2 regions of the Priestia sp. GS2 genome follow, and region 1 is predicted to be linked to the other one. Evidence: riboswitches for the same ligand, from Rfam matches in the RefSeq annotation. Region 1 holds a riboswitch; the other holds the start of a gene.
The links. A riboswitch is a leader RNA that binds a small molecule or an ion and turns the genes downstream of it on or off. The one in region 1 is predicted to bind S-adenosylmethionine.

Region 1 (4,641 bases):
CCCAATGCTTGGATATCCTTGATCGTGAAGCTTGTTATAAGGCAAGTTATGCTTATATACATATCGCCAAATCTCTTTCCAAGACCAGTGAATTAATGGACAAACTTTAACCTTCTTAAATTTCTCATCCTTATTAAAGAATTCTGTTTTACTTCTTGACTCAGACTGTTCTCTTCTTAACCCTGAGATCCAAGCATCATAAGGCGCAAGTGATTCTTTTAAGGGGATAATCTTTCTAATTTGACAGCATAGGTTAGGCTCAGTTTTCCAAAGCTCATCACCATGCTTTTCAGCTTGCTCTTGTAGCGATAGGTTAGGTTTTTTCATTTGGATACGTAAGTCTGGAAATTTCGCTTTAATTGCTTCAATAACTTCGTACGTTTCTTTAAAATGAACACCTGTATCTAAAAAAACAATATGCGCATCTTTTTTCACTTTTGAAATTAAATCAATTAATACAATTCCTTCAATTCCAAAGCTAGATGCATAAATAAGAGAATCACCGTAGTGGTTATATGCCCACTCTAAAGCCTTTAAAGCTCCTTTTGTTTCATCTTGCTCATCAAAATTTGGAAATTGATTTGGCCAATTCTCATACGTATATACACTCATGATTTTCACTCCAATACTTTGTTATCCAATCAAAAAAGACGGTTTTATCCCAGTGGTGAAGGATAAAACCGCCTCTAGTTTGTCTAGTCAGCTATTTATTTAATTCTTACTTTTTCATTTTTCTCAAGTTGAACTACTTTCCCATCTTGAACCACAAGCGTGATTGAACCAAACTTCATGTCGCTTAGCATTTTTTCTACACTTGCAAAAACAGAATTTAAGTCAGAGTTTTGTGCCATCACAGTCCCTCCTTATTTGTTAACAATATATTCAACAGGCTTCTGTTTTTTCATAAAAAATAAAAAGTCTTTCACACTTGAAAGACTGATTAGGCAACAAATTCACCTTATCTTTCAAAATGAAAATCATTTTGTTGGAGTTAGCACCTTGCACAATGTGCAGGTTGCTGGGTTTCAAAGGGCCAGTTCCCTCCACCACTCTGGATAAGTATTTTTTAAAAATTTTAGCATATTTAGAATATTTGTCAACAACAAAAAAATTATTTATCCGATAAGAAAACTATACTTTAAATTAACAGAAATATCTATTATTTTTTTATTATATGCACAGTTTTTTTGGGCGTCACTCTTAACTCAAATCCCTATAGTATAGATTTATATCTTTCGTACACATTAAAACATAATGATTATTTTAGATTGGAGCTATGTTCAATGATAGAAAGTCACTCTTTTCAATTAGATGATGTAATCAAACAAAGTTTACAAGATCATTTAAATCAAATAGCAGCGGAAGCAATGAAAATTCAGCAACATCTAGAAAGCAGTGACCACTGTGTTTTATGTGATTTTGAAGACTTACGAAAATTATTTCAAAGCGTCCAGTCCACAGCTGCATCTTATTATTTAAGACACTACTTGTCTCCTTATACTCACGAATACGCAGCTCTTTCACTCGCGATACATAATTTATCTGAGAAACATCACGGAGCCTTAATGGTTATTGAGAGGGATGACTCCGTGGAGCATCTAATTCAAAAAGGAATTCCTATCCATGCTCCTGTTACCTCGACGCTCGTTGAAACCATCTTTTATCCTGGAAATCCATTGCATGATGGTGCCGTTGTAATTAGAAAGAATCAAATCATTTCAGCAGCTAACGTATTACCACTCTCCACAAAGGTACTGCAAAAAAAACTTGGAACACGTCACCGTGCCGCTCTTGGCATGTCTGAACAATGCGACGCACTTATCTTAGTAGTATCGGAAGAAAGCGGTCGAATCTCTTTTGCTTTAGATGGAAGTTTATATCCAATTCATTCCAGTAAAAATAATTTGTAAGCGGCTGCACCTGTCTGACATCATACCTTATAGTTATAAAAAAAGAGATTAAACGATAAAAAAAACTTATTACAGGTTGCCTTTTATACGTCTAACGCGCTATAATCACTAATGTCAGAAAACCTTACACATTTGAAAAATCATTATTAAAATGACACTTTTTATGAACAGCTAAGGTTAATCATTAATTAAGGGAGAGAACTTTTAGGATGGAAACCATATCGACTCTATTCAGCAACTTTGTGAATGAGGCCAATAATTTTTTATGGACTTACATATTGATTGCGCTTCTTTTATTAGTTGGATTATATTTTACAATTCGTACAAAATTCGTTCAATTTAGTCAGTTCAAAGAAATGGTTCGCTTGTTAGGTGAAGGCGCTAAGACCGACGGAAGCGATAAAAAAGGAATTACATCCTTTCAAGCTTTTGCTATTAGTACAGCAGCTCGTGTAGGTACTGGAAACCTTGCCGGTGTTGCTTCTGCAATTGCTCTCGGGGGACCTGGAGCAGTATTTTGGATGTGGGTTGTTGCTTTAGTTGGATCAGCATCAGCTTTTATTGAAAGTACACTTGCTCAAGTTTATAAAGTAAAAGATAAAGACGGATTTCGTGGTGGTCCTGCTTATTACATGGAAAAAGGTTTAAACAAACGTTGGATGGGCGTTTTGTTTTCTATCTTAATCACCATTTCATTCGGATTAGTTTTTAACTCTGTACAAGCAAACACGATTTCACTTGCATTCGAAGAAGCTTTTGGCGTTGATCGCTTAATTGTTGGTATTGTCGTTACAGCCATTGTGGGTGTTCTCATTTTTGGTGGTATTAAACGAGTAGCCAAAGCATCAGAATTAATTGTAGTAGTAATGGCCGTTGTATATATTGGATTAGCATTAGTGGTTCTAGCTATTAATATTACAGAAATTCCACATATGATTGCATTAATTATAAAAAGCGCTTTTGGATTTGAAGAAGCATTTGCCGGTGCTGTCGGTGCTGCCATCATGAATGGTATCAAGCGTGGATTGTTCTCTAACGAAGCTGGTATGGGTAGTGCACCTAACGCGGCCGCAGCGGCATCTGTTAGTCACCCGGCTAAACAAGGTTTCATTCAAGCTTTAGCTGTCTTTAACGACACGCTAATCATTTGTAGCTGTACTGCATTCATCGTGTTATTATCTGGTGCATACGCAACGCCTGGACTTGAAGGAATTCAATTGACTCAAGTTGCGTTAAGTACACATATCGGTGGATGGGCTGTTCAATTCATTGCTATCATTTTATTTATGTTTGCATTCAGCTCATTAGTAGCTAACTATTATTATGGAGAAACAAACATTGAATTTTTAACATCAAATAAAATTTGGTTAAACCTTTACCGATTCGGCGTTATCTTAATGGTATTATTCGGTTCAGTTGCAAGCTTGGGCGTTGTTTGGGGACTTGCAGACTTATTTATGGCTCTAATGGCAATTACAAACTTAGTTGCAATTATTTTATTAGGTAAGGTGGCAATTGCAGTCCTGAACGATTACCTATCTCAGCGTAAAGCAGGAAAAGATCCGGTTTTCTATAAAGATTCTGTTAAAGGGTTAGATAATTTAGATTTCTGGGAGCGTTCTCGAGAAATCGATAAATAATAAAAAAGCAGCTATTATGCTGCTTTTTTATTTGACTATATTTAACAGAAAATTTAAACTATCATACAGAAACTAATAAGAAAAGGTGATAATTTATGGCAATTCTAGGGTTTGAGCACGTAGGTATTCAGGTAAAAGACATTCAAAAATCGATTACATTTTATACAGAAATTGTTGGATTAGAACTTTTAGACAAGTTTCCACATACAGATCCTTCTTTAAAGCTAGCTTTTTTAGGAATAGACAACAACATCATTGTTGAATTAATTGAAGGATATAACTCTACTCTACCAGCAGAAGGGAAAGTTCACCACTTTGCACTGACAGTAGATGATATTGAAGCAGAGCGTTCTCGCTTAAAGAAACTTAACGTTTCCTTTGTAGACGAAGAAATTGTGACGTTGCCTAACGGGGCAAAATATTTGTTCTTTTACGGGCCTGACGGTGAATGGATTGAATATATGGAAGTAAAAACAAGATAAGTTCTTATACCTCTTTCATAAGTTGGTCATACTAGTAACTAGACCCTTATGCTTGGAGGTTTTTTTATGGTCGATTGGCTTCTGTTTCGTTTTTTTCGCCGTTCTGTCATAACACGTTTACTATTTATTATTACGTGCTTAGTTATTTTATTTGGCACTATTATGCATATAACTGAACCGCAAACCTTTTCTACAGTTTTTGATGGGATTTGGTGGGTAGTCATTACCATTTCAACAATTGGCTATGGAGATTTTGTACCCGACACGGTTATTGGTAAGTTAATTGCTATGCTTTTAATTTTGATTGGTACAGGTTTTATTACTACCTATTTTGTCTCACTAGCTACAATCGCAGTGTCAAAGGAAAACGCCTATCTAGAAGGAAATTTAAAGTTTTTAGGTAAAGGTCACCTTATTATTATTGGCTGGAATGAAAGAGCTAGATTGGTTATTGAAGAATATAAGAAGGCTTTTCACGAAGAAGTTATTGTCTTAATTGATAGTAGCCTAAAGAAAAACCCAATGATTTGTGACAGATTACACTTCATTAAAGGCAGCGCTTCTGATTCTAATACGTTATCCTTAGCCAATCTTTCAAACGCCAAAAAA
Region 2 (3,387 bases), 880 kb from region 1:
CATCCATGCGTGCTAAAATATCTTCCGACAATTTGATTCCCGGTACTTCATGATGAATAAAGCGAGCATTACGAGCACTTGTGAGAGGCATGATGCCGATATAAATTGGAGCATCTAAGTGCTTTGTTGCTTCGTAAACTTCTTCAATTTGTTTTGTTGAGTAAAGCGGCTGCGTAATAAAATAATGAGCACCGCATGAAATTTTCTTTTCCAGTCTGACAACTGCACGATCTAAATGTCGGACGTTTGGGTTAAATGCCGCTGCAATTGAAAAATTAGTTTTTTGTCCAAGCGGCTTTCCTGAATAAGATAACCCTTCATTAAATTGGGCAATTAAGCTAATTAAATCGAATGAAGAGACGTCATAAACGGACGTAGCTCCTGGGAAATCTCCAATCTTTGATGGATCTCCTGTAATGGCTAATACTTGATTAATGCCAAGCGTATGAAGCCCCATTAAGTGAGATTGAAGTCCAATTAAGTTACGATCACGACAAGTAATATGAACAAGCGGTCGAGCATCCGTTTGTTGCTGCATAAGGGATGCCATTGCTAAGTTGCTGACTCGAGGTGATGCAAGAGAATTATCTGCAAGTGTAACCGCATCAACACCAGCCTTATGAAGAGCTTTTGCACCCTCTAGAAATTTTGTTGGTCCAAGCTGCTTGGGTGGATCAAGCTCAACGATAATTGAGCGTCGCTCTTTCACAAGATCATGCAGGTGTGGTTCTTTTGTTTGCTCTTGCTCTTTGATTTCTACAAGTGGTCTAATCTTTACTGTTTTTTGCGTAATAGGCTTTTCATGCTTTAATGCTTGTGACATCGCTTGAACATGAGCCGGCGTAGTGCCGCAACAACCACCCACTAAACGAACGCCTTGATTGCGAAAAGCTTTTGCACTTTCAACGAAATAATCTTCGTTTGTAGCATACTCTACTTTTCCTTCTACGTAAGCTGGTAAGCTTGCGTTTGGATAAGCTGATAAGAAAGCACGATTTAAAAGCGGCACTTCTTCAAGGGATTGAATCATATGGGAAGGACCTAATCGACAGTTCAGGCCCACAACATCTGCACCTAAAGATTCTAATTCTTGAAATGCATCATAAAGGGATGCACCGTTTTGTAATACACCAATATCATGAAGTGAAACATGTGTAATAATCGGTTTTGATGTTTCTTTTCTAGCCAAAGATAATACGGTTTTTAACTCTTCAAAATCGTAGTATGTTTCAAATAACAATCCATCAACGCCTTCATTTAACAACCAAAAAAGCTGTTCGCGTATACTTCTCTTTACTTCTTCTGTTGAGATGGCGTTTTTTTGAAATGAGCGAATACCTCCTAATGTACCGACCACGTATGCGTCTTTCTTCGCAGCTTGCTTGGCAATCTGAACAGCTGCAACGTTAATATCTTTGACAGCGTCTTCTAAACCATATCGTGCAAGCTTTTGATAGTTAGCAGCATATGTGTTGGTTTGAATGACATCTGCACCCGCTTCTACATATGCACGATGAATGCGATGAATTTCTTCTTTCTTTGTGATGTTTAACTCTTCAAAGCAACTATCAATTCCATGTGAATACAGAAGGGTACCAGTTGCACCATCTCCTATTAAAATGCGTGATTGTAAATCTTCAAGTAACCCCATTTGAAAACCTCCTTAAACGTTCTATTTCATCTGTTATCAGTTGTATTCAAATAAAAAATGAATAAACAAGAAAAAGCCTTCTGTAAGAAGAAGGCTTGACTGCTTCTTCTTATCTTCCAAGCGATTTGCTTGCTGGATTTAGCACCATGTCATTTCGACTGGTTGCTGAGGTTTCAAAGGGCCAGTCCCTCCACCTCTCGTGATAAGAATCCATATATGAGTACTATTTTAGTTCATCATAATTAGTACAGAGTTGTATTTGTTCAAAAAACGAACGATAAAGATGAAATTTAATCTTATTATCTAATTTATCTGATTTTTTTATATTATACAAGACAATTTCGAAAATTTCATTAATAAATCATAAAAATCCCCACTTCAACTTGTAAGAAGTGGGGAAGGATACATTGAATTAATTTGTTAAGGTCTCCATGTTAAAAAAGAAGCTAGTATTAATCAACAGGTCGTCCTTTAGAAGCTTCTAAAATTTGGAACCACTGCATGCGGTTCATTTCTAAATCCAACGCGTCAATTGCAGCGTCAATTCGATTCATCTTTCCAGAGCCCACAATCGGCATAATAGTAGCTGGATGAGCCAGTAGCCAAGCATAGGCAACTTGATCTAATGATTTTGCACCAATTTCTTCGCCGATTTCGATTAGCTTGTTTCGTACGCGAATAGAGCGCTCATCTTCAGCGGTGAAGATGGATCCACCGCCTAGTGGTGACCAAGCCATCGGTGCTATCTTATGTTGCTGACATTGTTCAATTGTGCCTTCTTCAAAATGATTTAAATAAGTAGGCGAGATTTCAATTTGATTCGTAATGAGTGGAAAAGGTAAAAATGACTGGAGTAAGTCAAACTGTGAACGTTTAAAGTTGGATACTCCAAAGTAACGAACTTTTCCTTCTTCTTTAAGCTGGATAAACGCATCCGCAACTTCTTGTGGATTCATAAAAGGATCTGGACGGTGGATGAGTAAAACATCTACATAATCCGTATTTAAATTTTTGAGCGACTGATTGGCGCTGTTAATAATATGTTGTTTGCTTGTATCATAAAAATTAATTTTACGCTCTGGATATTTATCAGACGTTAGTTTAATGCCACATTTTGTAACAAGCTGCATGGATTCACGTAAAGAAGGTTTTTGCGCTAACGCTTGCCCAAATAAACCTTCACAGCTGTAGTCACCATAAATATCTGCGTGATCAAATGTAGTGATACCTTTCTCTAAGCATTGTTCAATGAGAGTTTGCGTATCGCTTGTTGATAAATTCCAATCGGCTAAACGCCATAACCCATGAATAATTCTTGAGAATTTTAAGTCTTCGGCTAATTGTACGTACTGCATATATTCACCCTTTTCAAAATGACTAGATAGTAAATTCGCTTTGATTATAACAGATAGATAAAGCGATTACATCTTTAAAGACTCGTCTTTTTTACTTTGTCCTCTCATATAGTTTAGTACAAGCTACTTTTCTGCGCGATAAAATCCGTTGGTATAAACAATAAAAGTGGTGGATTCAAAGAAAATGAGGTGGAGGACTTGACGAAATGGAAGCTGACGCTGCAAGTAGCTGCTACCTATATTGGCACTGTAGTAGGAGCAGGCTTTGCAACAGGGAAAGAAATTGTGCAATTTTTTACTCAATATGGCTCAATCGGTTTATTTGGGATTTTAATTAGTGGGCTGTTCTTTATTTGGTTAGGAGCAAAAATGATGCTCATT

Region 2: another riboswitch for S-adenosylmethionine. It lies ahead of V2145_RS13070 (bifunctional homocysteine S-methyltransferase/methylenetetrahydrofolate reductase); the one in region 1 lies ahead of V2145_RS17425 (YezD family protein).

The regions. Positions count from the first base shown of each region.
Region 1 covers NZ_JAZGJX010000001.1:3,412,764-3,417,404, forward strand. Annotated here, with positions in the region: gene V2145_RS17420 (phosphoadenylyl-sulfate reductase) at 1-612, opposite strand, end outside; gene V2145_RS17425 (YezD family protein) at 708-851, opposite strand; SAM riboswitch class I at 956-1,062, opposite strand; gene cdaS (sporulation-specific diadenylate cyclase CdaS) at 1,284-1,910, shown strand; gene V2145_RS17435 (alanine/glycine:cation symporter family protein) at 2,129-3,550, shown strand; gene V2145_RS17440 (VOC family protein) at 3,646-4,032, shown strand; gene V2145_RS17445 (potassium channel family protein) at 4,099-4,641, shown strand, end outside.
Region 2 covers NZ_JAZGJX010000001.1:2,533,229-2,536,615, reverse strand. Annotated here, with positions in the region: gene V2145_RS13070 (bifunctional homocysteine S-methyltransferase/methylenetetrahydrofolate reductase) at 1-1,651, opposite strand, end outside; SAM riboswitch class I at 1,758-1,860, opposite strand; gene V2145_RS13065 (aldo/keto reductase) at 2,104-3,006, opposite strand; gene V2145_RS13060 (YkvI family membrane protein) at 3,205-3,387, shown strand, end outside.